One region of the Methylomusa anaerophila genome, then DNA from elsewhere that is predicted to be linked to it. Evidence: a T-box and tRNA genes for the amino acid it is inferred to sense, from the RefSeq annotation. Region 1 holds a T-box; the other holds one or more tRNA genes.

The links. A T-box is a leader RNA that pairs with one kind of tRNA and senses whether it is charged. The one in region 1 lies ahead of ileS (isoleucine--tRNA ligase), so its partner is inferred to be a tRNA-Ile.
Region 2: it encodes a tRNA-Ile, which carries the amino acid that the T-box ahead of ileS (isoleucine--tRNA ligase) is inferred to sense. The anticodon was not compared.

The regions. Positions count from the first base shown of each region.
Region 1 covers NZ_AP018449.1:4,025,488-4,033,794, forward strand. Annotated here, with positions in the region: gene MAMMFC1_RS18300 (YggS family pyridoxal phosphate-dependent enzyme) at 1-99, shown strand, start outside; gene MAMMFC1_RS18305 (cell division protein SepF) at 112-564, shown strand; gene proC (pyrroline-5-carboxylate reductase) at 589-1,401, shown strand; gene MAMMFC1_RS18315 (YlmH family RNA-binding protein) at 1,402-2,196, shown strand; gene MAMMFC1_RS18320 (DivIVA domain-containing protein) at 2,464-2,919, shown strand; gene MAMMFC1_RS18325 (DUF167 domain-containing protein) at 2,922-3,230, shown strand; T-box leader at 3,417-3,639, shown strand; gene ileS (isoleucine--tRNA ligase) at 3,666-6,464, shown strand; gene MAMMFC1_RS18335 (DUF5665 domain-containing protein) at 6,564-6,893, shown strand; gene MAMMFC1_RS18340 (TVP38/TMEM64 family protein) at 7,119-7,841, shown strand; gene lspA (signal peptidase II) at 7,934-8,307, shown strand, end outside.
Region 2 covers NZ_AP018449.1:3,832,592-3,840,898, reverse strand. Annotated here, with positions in the region: gene MAMMFC1_RS17330 (Nif3-like dinuclear metal center hexameric protein) at 1-40, opposite strand, end outside; gene MAMMFC1_RS17325 (tRNA (adenine(22)-N(1))-methyltransferase) at 31-720, opposite strand; tRNA gene MAMMFC1_RS17320 (tRNA-Val) at 863-938, opposite strand; tRNA gene MAMMFC1_RS17315 (tRNA-Glu) at 1,056-1,130, opposite strand; tRNA gene MAMMFC1_RS17310 (tRNA-Ile) at 1,300-1,374, opposite strand; tRNA gene MAMMFC1_RS17305 (tRNA-Asn) at 1,610-1,684, opposite strand; gene rpoD (RNA polymerase sigma factor RpoD) at 1,767-2,876, opposite strand; gene dnaG (DNA primase) at 2,927-4,741, opposite strand; gene MAMMFC1_RS17290 (deoxyguanosinetriphosphate triphosphohydrolase) at 5,030-6,028, opposite strand; gene MAMMFC1_RS17285 (LptA/OstA family protein) at 6,189-6,662, shown strand; gene MAMMFC1_RS17280 (pyruvate, water dikinase regulatory protein) at 6,692-7,507, opposite strand; gene MAMMFC1_RS17275 (helix-turn-helix transcriptional regulator) at 7,500-8,153, opposite strand.

The sequences.
Region 1 (8,307 bases):
CTCTCGATGGGAATGACAAATGATTATTGTGTCGCCATTGAAGAAGGGGCTAATATTGTCCGAATCGGTACGGGAATCTTCGGAACTCGATATTATTGAGGAGGTATTCATATGAAATTCATGGAAAAAGTGTGGGGCAGCTTGGGCCTGTTTGAATCCGTGGAGGGGGATGACCAGCGTCCCAAAAACGAAGAATCAGAAACAAAGGCCAAGAAGAATAATAATGTAGTTTCATTGCCTATGCCTCATCAACAGCAACAAAGTCCCGCAGCAAAGCAGGTAAAAGTAATGGTAGTAGAGCCGTTCTCTTTCGATGATGCTCAACACGTGGCCGATTTCCTGAAAAATAGAAAACCGGTTGTTGTTAATCTGGAAAATACTGATGTCGATATTGCCAAACGCATGATTGATTTCATTAGTGGTACAACTTATGCATTAAGCGGTTCAATTCAAAAAGTGGGGAATAATATTTTCCTGTGTGCACCGGCAAATGTAGATGTAGCGTATAGTTCCCGCGAAGAAAATATGGACAAGGCTTTCCTGCCTTGGAATAAACAGAGTTAAGACCGAAGTAAAATCGGAGGTAATATGCTATTAAATAAAACAATAGGATTTATTGGCGGTGGAGCCATGGCCGAAGCGCTCATTCGCGGTATTCTAAAATCGGGAATGATTGAAGCATCCCAGTTAATTGTAAATGACATCTCATCTGAGCGTCTTCGATATCTAACTAATCTATTTTCTGTAGAGACTACGAGTGACAGTCAGGAATTGGCTAAAAAAGCCGATGTGTTGTTTTTGACTGTGAAACCCCAAGTCATGAACCATGTTGTCGACCAAATTACCCCGGTGGTTTCAAAGTCCACGATAATTGTTTCCGTGGCAGCCGGTGTAACATTATCCACTTTACAAAATAAAATGCCGGGAGTACCCGTAGTTCGGGTAATGCCCAACACCGCTGTTGCCGTAGGCGAAGGTATGTCGGCCATTGCCCTCGGCAAATATGCGACAAGTTCCATTGGTGAAATGGTATCCTCTGTTTTCGCTTCGGTTGGTAAGGTTGTTACAGTGGGCGAGGACTTAATGGATGCGGTAACCGGTTTGTCCGGTAGTGGGCCGGGATATGTCTATGTTCTGATTGACGCGCTTACTGACGCCGGGGTTCGAGTAGGATTTTCCCGCCAAACAGCTTTGTTACTGTCAGCTCAAACATTACTGGGTGCGGCAAAGATGGTCCTGGAAACGGGGGAACATCCCGCCAAATTGCGCGACATGGTTACTTCTCCCGGCGGTACCTCTATCACCGGCATTCACGTTTTGGAGCAGAAAGGCGTAAGAGCGGCTTTGATTGACGCCGTGGTAGCGGCAACGGAAAGGTCCAAGGAAATGGGGCGGAAGTAAATGAGCGAACGAGATAAGATTCTTCGCTATTACAGTGCTTCCGGTGAAGGGGAACTCGCCGCTAAACTTCTTGATTTGGCCGAGTGGGTTTTAAAAAATCACAAATATAAAATCAGTGAATTTTTAGACCCCCATAGTCAGACTATCGCGGAAACCATTGCAGCTCATTATAATCGCCTGACATTACTTAGTAATGGTGGGTATACGGGAGCAGAAAGACGAAAAGTCGCCTTTGCCGATAATGATTTTTTGGCTATTACAGAAGATGTGGATTTTTCAATTAATGCCCTCAGTATCAACTGGGATATCCGCTATTACAGCTTATCTCATCGCGACGTACTGGGCGCCGTTTTAGGGCTGGGAATTAAACGTGAAGTCACTGGCGATATTATTATGCTGAAAGACCATTGTCATATTATCGTGGATAATATGATGACGGAATATATCATCAACAACCTGACTACTGTCGGTCAGGCTCCGGTGACAATAGAAAAAATTATGCTAAATGAAATTGCGCCCCGGGAAGAGAAAGTGAAAGAGATAAGATCGACGGTGGCTTCCTTGCGGCTTGACGCGGTGGCTGCAGCCGGTTTTGGCACATCCCGTACCAGGATGGCGGAAGAAATTGCGGCCCTGAAGGTCAAAGTGAACTGGCAAGAGGCAAAAAGTTCTTCTCAAACCGTGAAAATAGGTGATGTAATCTCTATGCGAGGACGCGGTCGGGTAGAAGTGTGTGAAATTCCTGGACAAACTAAAAAAGGGCGCTTCAGCGTCGTATTACGACGCTTCATATAAATATCTATTCAGATTATAAATGCCACGAACTATCCTGAAAATCTAAAACGTCGTAAGATAAAGGAACCGGAACCACAGAGACACAGAGAACGCAGAGGGACACGGAGAAAGGATAACGAAGAGTGTTGAAAAAACATAAATAATTAAACCCTCTGCGTTTCTCTGCGCCCTCTGCTCCTCTGTGGTAAAACGTTCTCCATTTTTATAAGCAGTTCCCTATTTAAAGACGAATAGTTACTAAAATAAATTATGGGAGTGTATGTAAGTATGCTGACGCCGTTGGATATTCATAACAAAGAGTTTAAGCATGGTTTTCGGGGCTACAATGAAGAAGAAGTTGACGAATTTCTTGACCAGGTAGTAAAGGATTATGAAACTTTATACCGGGAAAATATTGATCTAAAAGAAACAGTTGAACGGCTCAACGGAAAATTGGAACATTATCAACATATGGAAAATACACTTCACAGTACACTGGTCATTGCCCAAGAAACAGCCGAAGAAGTGAAACTCAATGCCAAAAAGGAAACCGAGCTGATTATTAAAGAAGCGGAGATTCGCGCCCAGGGAATGGTTGATGAAGCTTTTGCAAAAGTTCGTAGGTTAACAGGTGAATATGAAGATTTGCAAAAACAGTCCCAAATTTTCCGTACAAGGCTGCGTACCTTATTGCAGGCTCAAATGGATATGCTTAATAACGCCAAGGAAGAGGATGAAAACTAATATTGAATATTCAAAACCTGAATATCAAGGAATTTGCTGACGGCATCGCTTTTAAGGTGAAGGTGCAGCCGCGAGCCAGCAAAAATTGCGTTGCCGGGATTGTAGAAGATTCCCTAAAAATCAGTTTGACTTCACCGCCGGTTGATGGCGAAGCAAATATTGCTTGCATAGCTTATATTGCCGAATTGTTTAATGTATCCAAAAGTCAGGTGCGTATTACCACTGGGGAAAAAAGCCGCACTAAGATTATTAAAATTGAGACAATCGACAAAAACCAATTTACAGCCATATTATCCCGCTATTTAGCCTGAATATAGATATAATGCATTAAAGAATTGACATCCGGGTATTAGGATAAGCGGAGGTTAAGCGGCAGCGTCGAAGCGTTCCTAATATCCGGATATAATTTCAATTCTTTAATACGTTCCATATAGATATTATAATTTGACTTTATCCCCCAATGTTAATATAATATTGTATGCATATATCCTTATATTGTTATGGTAATGACGGAGACATTAGCCTCAGATTTATAGGTTACAGCGAGCCGGCGGAATGGTGGAAGCCCGGTTATACCTTGTCTTTGGTGAAAATCACTCCTGAACTGCGAACCGAATTTTTCAGGTAGGCTTCGCCGTTTGACGCCCGTTAGCGCGTTGAAAGAGCTGCAATACTGTAGCAAATAGGGTGGTACCACGGGATTGACCTCTCGTCCCTTGCGGGATGCGGGGTTTTTATTTTTGGAGGTGTACAGATTGGACTACAGCAAATCCCTTAACTTACCGCAGACTGAATTTCCTATGCGGGGAAACTTGCCGGAACGGGAGCCAAAATTACTAGAATACTGGCATAACGAAGCCATATACCAAAAGAAGATTAAACGGAATCAAGGTAATCCGAAATTTATTTTGCATGACGGTCCTCCGTACGCAAATGGAAACATCCATATTGGTACGGCATTAAATAAAATTTTAAAGGATATTATCGTAAAATATAAATCATTGCACGGTTTTGCAGCTCCTTATGTTCCCGGTTGGGATACTCACGGCTTGCCTATTGAACATGCAGCCATTAAAATTCTTGGTCTTAACAGACATGAACTAAATCCCCTGGATTTAAGACGCGAATGCAGACAGTACGCGTTTAAATGCCTTGATATGCAGCGTGAAGACTTTAAACGTCTGGGAATTACCGGTGATTGGGAGAACCCCTATGTAACTCTTTATCCGGAATACGAGGCCAAACAGATTGAAGTATTTGGCGAAATGGCGAAAAAAAATTATATATACAAAGGTCTGAAATCGGTATACTGGTGTACCTCTTGCGAAACAGCCCTGGCGGAAGCTGAAATTGAATATGCAGAAAAAAAGTCCCATTCAATCTTTGTTAAATTTCTGTTAGTTGACGACAAAGGCAATTTACCTGTTGGCGTTGATCGTGAACGGGTCTTTGCCGTGATTTGGACGACCACTCCCTGGACGATGCCAGCTAACGTAGCCATTGCTGTAAACCCTGACCTGGAATACGCCTGGGTAGAAGTCAACGACGAAATATATCTGTTGGCGAAAGAATTGGTTGAAACGGTTACCAAAGCCAACGGCTTGGAAAACTATACAATATTGTCCACGCTGAAAGGCTCAGCCACCGAAGGAATGCTTTTTCATCATCCGTTCTTTGACCGTGAGGCACCGGTCATTTTAGGTGACCATGTTACTTTAGAGCAAGGCACAGGCTGTGTCCACACCGCTCCCGGACACGGCCAGGAGGACTTTGAGGTTGGCGCCAAGTATGGATTACCGGTAATTAGTCCGGTAGATCCAACAGGCCACTTTACAGCCGAAGCCGGTAAATTTCAGGGTATGTCAGTAAACGATGCCAACGTTCCTATCATCAAAGAATTGGCTGAGCGCAGCATGCTTCTCGGTAAAAGCTCAATTAAGCACCAGTATGCGCACTGCTGGCGGTGCAAAAATCCAATTATCTATCGGGCAACGGAACAGTGGTTTGCTTCGGTAGAAGGTTTTCGACAAGAAGCTTTGAATGCAATCAAAGACGTAACCTGGATTCCTTCCTGGGGCGAGGACCGCATTCACAACATGGTTGCCGACCGTCAGGACTGGTGCATCTCGCGGCAAAGAGTCTGGGGGGTGCCTATACCAATTTTTTACTGCACCGAATGTAACACTCACATTATCAACGACACTACCATTACTGCAGTTGCCGATCTCTTCCGCCGGGAGGGGTCAGATGCCTGGTGGGCAAGAACAGCTGCCGAAATTTTACCTGACGGATTTATATGTCCGCACTGCGGTCATAATACTTTCCGGAAGGAAACAGATATCATGGACGTTTGGTTTGACAGCGGGTCCAGTCATGCCGCTGTTTTAAAGCAACGAGACGAACTTGTCTGGCCGGCGGACCTGTACCTGGAAGGCAGTGATCAACATCGTGGCTGGTTCCAGTCGTCTCTCCTTACTTCGGTGGCAACTACCCATACCGCTCCGTACAAGGCTGTATTGACCCATGGCTTTGTGGTTGACGGTGAAGGTCGCAAGATGTCCAAGTCTATCGGCAATGTAATTTATCCGCAAGAAGTTATCAAGCAGTATGGCGCTGATATATTGCGTCTATGGGTTGCCTCAGCGGATTACAAGGCGGATATCCGCATATCCAATGATATACTAAAGCAAATGGCTGAGGTATACCGTAAAATCCGCAATACTTTTCGTTATATTCTTGGCAACTTACAAGATTTCGACCCCAATACCTGCAAAGTTGAATATGGAGATTTGCTTGAAATCGACCGCTGGGCTCTTCTTCGTCTTGAGCAGGTTCGCTCCAAAATTACTCAGGCCTATGAAGATTACGAATTCCATCTCTTATACCACAGCGTGCACAATTTCTGCGCCATTGACTTAAGCTCCATTTATCTTGATATATTAAAAGACCGGGTCTATACGGAACTGCCGAATTCGCTGGAACGTCGGGCCGCTCAAACGGCTATGTATGAAATTTTAACTACGCTGGTAACCTTGGTCAGCCCAGTACTGACTTTTACGGCGGAAGAAGTTTGGCAGCATATGCCCAAAGAAGCAGGTATGCCGGAAAGTGTCCAGCTAACCACTTGGCCCAAAGTCCGTAAGGAATACCTGGATGCCGAATTAGAAATAAAATGGGATACCCTGTTGACCATTCGCAGTGAAATAACCAAAGCACTGGAAAATGCGCGCCGCAACAAGGTAATCGGCCATTCTTTGGATGCATCTGTGGCCTTATACGCTACGGGAGATGTATTTGCCGCTTTAGCCGCAGTAAAGGATGACCTGGCTACGTTATTAATCGTATCCGGGGTGGAGTTATTTGAAAATCTCGCAGCGGCTCCTTCCGAAAGCTACAAAGCTGAAGATATGAACTTGGCGATTGCCGTTTTACCTGCACAAGGTCAAAAATGCGAGCGTTGCTGGATTTATAATGACACAGTTACACAAAATTCCGAACACCCGACACTGTGCCATAGATGCGCCACTGTAATAAAACAGCTATAGCCATTTGTATTATTATATTTATATATATTTACAAACCGGGGACTCCCCGGTTTATTTTTTCCTCATTGGGAATAATAATTATAGTGGGTGAGTATTGGCATGGATTTGAATAATAAAAAAATAGATAAAATAAAGGAAACTCACGGTAAGGCCCCGGAATTGATAGCAACCCAATTGAATAAATTGGTTCAGCATTTGGAAGCTCTGCGCATTGCGGAATATCTCGAATTGCTGGAACGTCCGGGACGTCTAATTTTTACCAACTTTGTTGCCGGGATTGCAAGAGGTTTAGGTATCGCAATAGGAGCCAGCTTAGTATTCGCTTTACTTTTATCCTTTTTAAAACATTTGATTTTGCTCAACATTCCTCTAATCGGTGGTCTGATTGCAGATATTGTACGTATCGTTGAAACTAAAAACGGCATATAAATCTGAATAGATTGATGGGAGGACTACAATGATTAATAAAGATTAACAAACCGGACGCAATTTGAAGTGCGTTCGGTTTTATTCTTTGCAGTACCATAAGTAGTTGTCTTTCTCGATAAGTGAAGGATTTTGTTTATTTATGTATAACTTATATTAAAAAATTTCAGTTTGGGATATGCTTATTTTAGTTGTTATATCCTGATAGCGCTTAAAGGGGAAGGCTTAATGGAAAAACCGGAAACCCAGCAACCGTTTTTATATTACATAAAATTAAGTGTTTTGGTTCTAATAATAGCTTTTTACCTATATTTACCCGGAGTACAAAACTTCGTCACCAGCGGAATTTTTTACTTACATCACAGGGATTTTGATGGTTTGCGCCTATTTATTCTGTCTTACGGCATTTGGGCGCCTGTTACAAGTGTTGCCTTAATGACTTTACAATCCATTGTGCCGTTAGTACCAGGATTGATTATTACCCTTACCAACGCTTGGATTTTTGGCTGGAAATTTGGCGCCCTCTATTCGTGGGCAGGTGCTTTGTTAGGAGCCACGCTGGATTTCGGAGTAGCCCGCTGGTATGGTCGCCCAGTGGTTGAGCATTTTCTTAATATAAAATACCTTAAATACCTTGACTGGATGGACACTTTTTTCAAGCGCCATGGAGTATTAACGATATTCATTACCAGACTTACTCCGGTCGTACCTTTTAAAGTTATCAGTTACGGTGCAGGTCTTACTGCCATATCCTTGCCTCAGTTTAGCATTGCTACGGCGGTTGGACAAACTCCGGCGATCGTACTATACTCAATACTTGGCCAAAACTTAACTCATAATGTATTTTCGTTAATTACCGTCACATCTTTACTCATCATCGCCGGCGCTGTGGCTTTTTATTATCGCAAAACGATCGAGCGGTATTTATTAAGTAATAAAGGCGGCAAGTAAAATGCTTCTTTACCCTATTTACCCTCGGGTAAAAATCAGGTAATATGTATGATATACTTAATTTACTTACTTTCGGGACAGGAGGAACAAGGATGTCTATGTTCTTAGTAGCGCTTATAACAATTACTACGATAATCATCGACCAAACTGTGAAATATTATGTTCAGTCACAAATGCTGCCTGGTCAGTCAATTCCGGTAATAGAGGGCATTTTTCACATTACATATATTCTCAATCCTGGTGCAGCCTTCGGGGTTTTAGAAAACCAAACTATTTTTTTTGTTACGGTTGCTTTTTTAATGCTGGGAATTAGCATCTACTTTTTTTCCCAAATACCACAGCACTATCGGTTGATGCGTTTCGGCCTCAGTTTGATGGCTGGTGGAGCAGTCGGCAATGTCATTGATCGAGTTAAAGCAGGCGTTGTAGTAGATTTTTTTGATTTTCGTATTTGGCCCGTGTTTAA
Region 2 (8,307 bases), 190 kb from region 1:
TTTCCATTGCATCTATCACAGCTTGACACATTACAGGCATATGAGTTTTTCCTCCAATGCTTTCATTTTGGCTATAAGTTCCTGATATTTAGGTGAAGCCGCGGCTGCGGGACTGCCGCTCATTGCAATTATAATTTCTTTATAATGTATCAATATCTCGGCTATTAACTGTTTTAATAGCGGATGTTTACTATTCCACAGTACTGGCCCAATTTCATAGAAAATAGGGTCTAATGGCTGAGTCTCTCCCTGCTCCGTTACAATAATCTGATAAGTTTTCCCTTCATCTTCTGCCAAAGTTTCATCAGTAATCCGCCACCTGTTTTCAGTAAGCCAACGTCTGACGGGAGCAGCAGCAATCATTGGCTGAAGAATCATACGGGTGACAGTTCCGGTGACATCCGGTCGGCTGGTAAGTATATTTATAATATTGGCTCCACCCATGCCGGCAATTACAATTGCGTCAACTTCTCCCGGCTTAATTACATTAAGCCCGTCTCCCTGTCTAACGGAAATAAATTTTTCCAGCCCGGCGTCTTGAACTGCCTTTTGAGCTGAAAGATAAGGTCCTTGGTGGAGATCACCCGCTATTGCATAAGAAATGATATTATGCCGGACCAAATAGATTGGAAGATAAGCATGATCGGTACCAATGTCACCCAGTCGGCTGCCTTGGGGAACCTTAGAAGCAATGGCGGCGAGACGTTTTCCGAGTTTCACTTGAGCTCCTCCTACATGATGTCCCAACCATAGTATTTCTCGAACTAGGGTAAAAATCCTTTTTGTGGAAACCCCCCCCCTGCCTATTCATTCACAAACGTAAAAAAACCTACGAAGACTGCTCGTAGGTTTTTGCAAAATTTGGTGGGCGATGACAGGATCGAACTGCCGACATCCTGCTTGTAAGGCAGGCGCTCTCCCGGCTGAGCTAATCGCCCGTTTCGATTTTCGACATCTGACGTTCGACTTTCGTCACACCTAGCCGAAAACTATTTATCCAGGCTCGTCACTTCTGCCCTTTCGAACATCGCGCATCGAACCTCGAATATCGAATATGGTGACCCGTAAGGGAATCGAACCCTTGATACCGCCGTGAAAGGGCGGTGTCTTAACCGCTTGACCAACGGGCCATAACAGTAGGCGGTCATCAGGCAGCAGGCGTCGGGAACGAAATTATTTAAGTTTATCTCTCTTATCTACTACCTATGACTAAAAATACTTATTTAATTGTCGGATTTCAATCATTTGGAGACAACGAAACACTCCCGCTGCCTGACACCCGATGACCGATGACCAAATTGGTGGGCCCACCTGGGATCGAACCAGGGACCAGCCGGTTATGAGCCGGCTGCTCTACCGCTGAGCTATAGGCCCTAGAGGCGTAACTATTCACCTTTAAGTTGGGAACTGCTTATAAACCGCCATCTGCGTCGTTACTCTTGCGGTCCTCACTACAACGTACCACCCAGTACGTCTTCGTTCCGGTCCTCATCGTGCCTAGCATCTGACAATTTCTAAGCAGTTCGAGGCATTTGATAACCTTAGCAGTTACCTAGAGAGATATTAAAACAGGTTTTCCGAAGAAAGCCTGTTTTACAAACTTATAAACTGGCTCCTCGAGTAGGACTCGAACCTACAACAACTCGGTTAACAGCCGAGTGCTCTACCATTGAGCTATCGAGGAATGACGCCAACGAAAATTATTATATCTCATGGTCATCTTTACGTCAAGTTTTTTTAATAATTAAATAGAACTTCGGACATCCCTATTCCAGAAAATCTTTGAGTTTTTTACTGCGACTAGGATGTCTAAGCTTTCTTAGTGCTTTCGCTTCAATTTGCCGAATACGTTCGCGTGTTACCCCGAAATGCTGTCCAACTTCCTCCAATGTACGGGCACGACCGTCATCCAGACCAAATCGCAATCTGAGAACCTTCTCCTCACGGGGTGTCAAAGTTTCCAGCACTTCTTCCAGTTGTTCTTTTAATAGCATAAAGGAAGCAGCCTCGGCCGGCGCCGGCGCATCCTGATCTTCAATGAAGTCTCCCAGATGAGAGTCTTCTTCTTCGCCAATGGGTGTTTCTAACGAAACCGGTTCCTGGGCAATCTTCATAATTTCACGAACCCGTTCCACGCTGACATCCATTGCTCTTGCAATTTCCTCCGGTATCGGGTCACGTCCCAATTCCTGGAGAAGCTGACGTGAAACACGAATTAATTTATTTATTGTTTCAACCATATGAACAGGAATTCGTATGGTACGCGCCTGATCGGCAATCGCCCGGGTAATTGCCTGACGTATCCACCAGGTAGCATAGGTACTAAATTTGTATCCCTTGTTGTAGTCAAATTTTTCTACCGCTTTGATAAGACCTAAGTTTCCTTCCTGAATTAAATCTAAAAACAGCATACCTCGACCCACATATCGCTTAGCAATACTTACAACCAGTCTAAGGTTGGCTTCCGCCAGCCGGCGCTTTGCTTCATCGTCGCCCTGTTCCATACGCTTAGCCAATTTAATCTCTTCATCAGCCGTCAAGAGTGGAACGCGGCCAATCTCTTTAAGATACATGCGAACAGGGTCGTCAATACTGATACCTTCTGGAATGGTGAGATCAATATCTACCTCTTCGGCCGTAACTTCGATCTCAGAAATATCCGGACCGTCTATCATCTCCACATCGGGCACTTCATCAACAATCTCAATGCCTTTATTAGTGAAAATCTCATACATATCGTCAATTTCATCCGGTGATAAATCTTCGCTCTGCATTGTATCCATGATCTCGGCATATGTCAACACACCGCCACGTTTTTTGCCTTTATGCAGCAATTCGTCAACATGCTCATTGGACAAAGTTTTTTTATCGGCCATATTTCTCCCCCCTTCCCTTGGCAAGACCGGAAAATGTGGATACTGATAAGTTAAAGTTGATGTAACTTGCTAATCTCATTTTTGATTCGCTGACTCTCTGCTAATTCCTGCAGAAAGTTGCTATCCCCCATACGTTCTAATTCATCGGCCGTCAAACGGTGTTGTTCATATAAAGCAGTTAAATGCGCCAAGCGAATAGCTCTTATACAACCGTCAACAAATTGGGCAATATCATGGAATTCTATATCCATTAACATAATATGAGAAAGCTCGGTTGCTGCTTTTTCGCTTAGATTATTTGCACCATTATATAATATAGCCGGTGTAATATTTTTTTCCATATTATACGCGTTAAATATAAAATTAATTATTTCTATTCGCTCACTGCCATGTACTTCTTCACTTTTCAATTGCGTGGCAACGTAAGGAATAAGCGAAGGTTCGTCAAACATTAAGCGAATAATCTGGCGTTCAGCTTTGGTTCTTGCCGGGATAGGTTTCTGAGATGAAAACGCAATATTTATATTTTTCCCGTTTTTTACATTATTATCCTTTTTGCTTTGAATAATGTACTTTCGTATTTCGGCTCTAAACGCACCCTCGTCAACCCCTATTAGTTGTGAAAGCCGAGATATATGAGCTTCGGTTTCCACCTGATTTCTAGTTACAGCCAATATAGGAACAAGCTTCGCAACAGCGGCAATTTTACTTTCGATACTTGAAAAATCCGTATTGGCTAAAGCCTGACTAATTTGATATTCAACTAGCGGCAGAGAGTCCTGTATCAAAAGCTTATATGCTTCACTGCCGTATTTTCGCAAAAATTCATCAGGGTCTTTGCCGTCAGGAATCTGCACAACTCTAATCTTAGCTCCCAAAGCACGCACTACTTCCAACGCTCTTAAGGTTGCGTTCTGACCGGCGCTGTCGCTGTCATATGAAAACACCATTTCCACATTGCATTTAAGGATCTGTCTTGCCTGCTCGGGAGTAAAAGCGGTTCCCAAGGAGGCTACTACATTTTTTATCCCCATACAGTGTGCGGTAATGGCATCCATGTAACCTTCCACAACAATTGCCTGACCAGAGCCGCGGATATTCTCATAAGCTATATCAAATCCATATAAAACGTGGCGTTTATTAAAAATTAAGGTTTCCGGAGAATTTAAATACTTAGGCTGGCTATTATCAATCACCCGGCCACCAAAGCCGATGACCCTTCCCCTTGCATCACAGATCGGAAATATAATACGGTTCCGGAAGCGGTCGTATACTCCTCGGCCGGACTGTCGGGAAACTGCTAATCCCGATTTAAGTAAAACGTCCAGGGAAATACCGCGCTCCAAAAATGCTAGGGAAAGCTTATCCCACTGAGGGGGAGCAAAGCCTATTTTATAAGTCTCGATTGTTTGATCAGCAACACCTCGTGCTGCCAAATACTCCCGAGCGGTTTTACCCAAATTGGTTTTAGTCAAACACGAAAAAAAGAAATCTCTGGCTAATTCGGTAGCCTGATATATTTTGTTAATTTCCTGATCCCTTATTTTTTCCCGTTCAGATTTCTCTTTTGCCGGCAAGGAAACATTCATTTTATTGGCTAATAACTTCACCGCATCCAAAAAACCAATGTTTTCGATTTTCATCAAGAAATTGTAGACATTACCGCCGGTTTGGCATCCAAAACAGTAAAAAAATCCTTTATCAGGAGTAACAGAGAATGATGGTGTTTTTTCATGATGAAATGGGCAACATCCCCAATAATTCTTACCTCGTTTTTTTAAGGGTACGTAATCGGAGATTATACCAACAATGTCGCTTGTCTCACGCAACTGTTCAATAAAATCTTCGAATACTAAGTCTTTCATAGTTTTCACCTAGCATATTTTTCGCCATTTATTTTCATAATCCTGCTAAATAACCGGTTTACTGCCTACCAAAGCATCCTGTCATTTTGCCAAATTCGACATAAATAATTATTATTCCTGCTACTGCGGTTACAGATGCTCAGTTGTTAACAGGATCAAGCTCCATGTTTAAATATTATTCAATATAAATGACAAAATTCCTCTTTGGGATCTTGACAAACAACAGTATATTTGTTAAATAAAACAACCGTGATCCAATGACCCGGTTGTGAAGATAAATTATTGTCCTCATTTAGACTGGGCCCATGTTGATGGGATAAAGAGCTTCTCGAATATCTTAATAGCATATAAATCGGTCAAACCCGCAACATAGTCGACCGTCGTTGTCTGCAACCCCCAACGTTTTTCGCGGTCTAAGAACTCTTGCGGCAAACTATCGGGGTTCTTCATAAAATATTCATATAGCTTACTAATAACATAGCGAGCTTTTTTCCGGTCTGGTTCCAGTTCGGGCGAATGATATATTTTTTCGAACATGAACTCGCGTAACTGGTCCATGGCATTTTTAACTGGATCTGACATAAGAATTTCTTTTTTCCCTGTAGATTTTATAATAATGTCAGACACCATGACAGTAATCATGCGGGAAGGGTTGGTCCCCAGCGTTGAAGCAACATTTGGGGGAAGATCGGAAGGCCTGAGCATCCCCGCCCGTATTCCATCATCGTAATCATGACATAAATAGGCAATTCGGTCACCAAACCGAACAATATTTCCCTCCAAAGTAAGCGGTTTGCTATTCCCGGTATGATTGAGTATTCCATCCCGTACTTCCGCTGTTAAATTAAGGCCCTGCCCGTTGCGTTCCAGATGCTCAACAACACGGAGACTCTGCTCATTATGGCTATAACATCCGATTAAATCTTTGAGTGCGTATTCACCGGAATGACCAAAGGGAGTATGCCCTACATCATGACCCAAGGCTATGGCCTCAGTCAAGTCTTCATTTAGCATTAGGCTTCGGGCAATCGTCCGGGAAATTTGAGCTACTTCCAGGCTATGAGTCATTCGCATCCGGTAATGATCCCCCGGTGATATATAAACCTGGGTCTTATGCTTTAGCCTGCGGAAGGATTTACTGTGAATAATTCGGTCACGATCTCTTTGGAATGCGGTGCGAAAATCGCATGGTGACTCATCCCGCTCCCGCACTGCATCCCGGCTTTTGGCCGCAAAAGGGGCTAATATTTTATATTCCAACTCTTCAATACGTTCCCGTACCTTCATTGGATGTATTTGCCTCCTCTAATATCTAATGTGGATGGTTTCCTTGTCTTATCCCGTTTTTATAGAAAGACCAGAAAGACTCAAACCAGAAACGGATCTTTTTCCCAGGTGCGCGTATTATACTTGTTTTAGTATAATACAATCAAAAGGGGGATCTACAGTGAAAATAAAAGCCTTAATTTTCATTATCGTCTTTATTGTATTATTAACCGGCATAGCTGCTGCCAAACCTGTTATTACCGCTGATCAAACTTATTTTGACATTAATACTGGTCTGTATGTCTTAAAAGGAAATGTCTTTATCCAGGTTAATAATCGCACCATAACTGCGGGTCAAGCCAAGGTTGACATGGCATCTCTAGAAGTTTGGGGTTCCGGAGGAATCTCGGTCACTCAGGATGATATACATTTTACCGGGGACAGTGTATACGTGTGCGGAGCAAACAGCCAGGCTTCCATCGATGGCGGAGTAGAGTTTGCCCGCACCAATCTATCCATAAAGGCCAATAAAGTTGATTTCAACTGGCGTAGCCGAATTGCGAATTTTTGCGGTGACGTGGAAGTAACACAGGGAAATAACCGGTGGAAAGCGGCTAATGTAGTCTATAATGTTGACACAGACACATTTTTGTAATCAAGTTGGAGGATAAAGAGGGACTCTTTTCACTGTTTGTTATTTCTTTGGACGATTTCTAGAATTTTGTTGGCAGTTTCTTCGATAGCTCTGTTTGACACATCAATGACCAGGCAATTGAGCTTCCTCATTATGGCTTTAGCATATTCAAGTTCTTCAATAATACGGTCCATATTAGCATAAGTCGCATTAGGAGCCAGACCCATGGTTTTTAAACGTTCGCACCTGATTTCATTTAATTTTTGCGAGTTAATAACCAAACCTACTATTCGTTGCGGCGGAACTTGAAACAACTCTTGCGGCGGCGGTACCTCAGGTACCATGGGTACATTTGCCACTTTTATTTTTTTATGCGCCAAATACATACTTAACGGGGTCTTCGAAGTTCGCGAAACTCCGACAATCACAACATCAGCTTTAAGTAAGCCCCAGGGATTTTTTCCATCATCATACTTTACGGCAAATTCTACGGCTTCAACCCGTTTGAAGTATTCCTGGTCAAGCTTGTGGATGAGTCCTGGTGTAAGGCGGGGGATAAGTCCTGAGATCTCTTGAACTGCATTAAGCATGGGGCCCATTATATCGATTGCCGCTACGTCATACCGCTGGGCTTGTTCCAGCAATGCCGCCCGCAAATCAGGGGAAACAAGTGTATGACAGATTACACAGGAATGTTTCGCTGCTTCTCTGACTGTTTCTTCAATCTGATCAACGGAATTGATGTAAGGGATACGAATAATATCAAAATGACCCGAATTGAACTGACTGGCCGTAGCCCTAGCCACCATCTCGGCAGTCTCGCCAATTGAATCGGATAAAGCATAAATAATCGGTAAACTAGCTATAGTTGTTACCTCCTTTTCCTTCGCCTAATTCTACAAATAGCCTTGCAACATTCGTTTTCGTCAACCGTCCGACAACTTCATAAACTTTGTTTCCCAGGGTAGATGTTGCCGATACAACCGGCAGACTGTCTACTTCATTGTCAATAATTTTTTTTGCGGCTGCAAGTACCGGTTCATCCGGAGTAGTAACCACAATTTTGGGCATGGGAGTCATTAGCACCTTTACCGGCATCTTATGAAGGTCATTCCCACCGATGGCAATCTTCAGTACATCTTTGCGCGATATCACACCTGCCAAAATGCCCCCAGGCTCGACTGCAAACACTGTGCCTACATCTTCCAGGAACATGGTCACGACAGCGTCATAAGCACTAGTGTTACATGATACCACAACAGGTACAGACTGTATATCCCGTACTTTTATTAGGCTAACTTGATCTGTTATCAAAGAAAAAGCATCTTTCCCGGTATAGTAATAGCCAACTTTCGGGCGGGCTTCGATCAGGCCGGACATTACCAGAACAGCTAAATCCGGGCGCAAAGCTGCTCGGGTAACATTAAGCCGTTCAGCTATCTGTTCCCCGGTTATCGGGCCCGATGCGCGTACGATGTCGGATATTTTCTCTTGTCGCGGCGTTAATGGCAATAATTAACACCCCTTTCGTGAATACTCAATGTTGACACGCGCAGAATTTAAAATATATAAGCTATACTATGTCTATACGCCAAAGTTTGGCGAATTCCTTTAATGATTTCTTTTACTATATGCTATATGGAACGCACTAAAAAATTGAAATTAT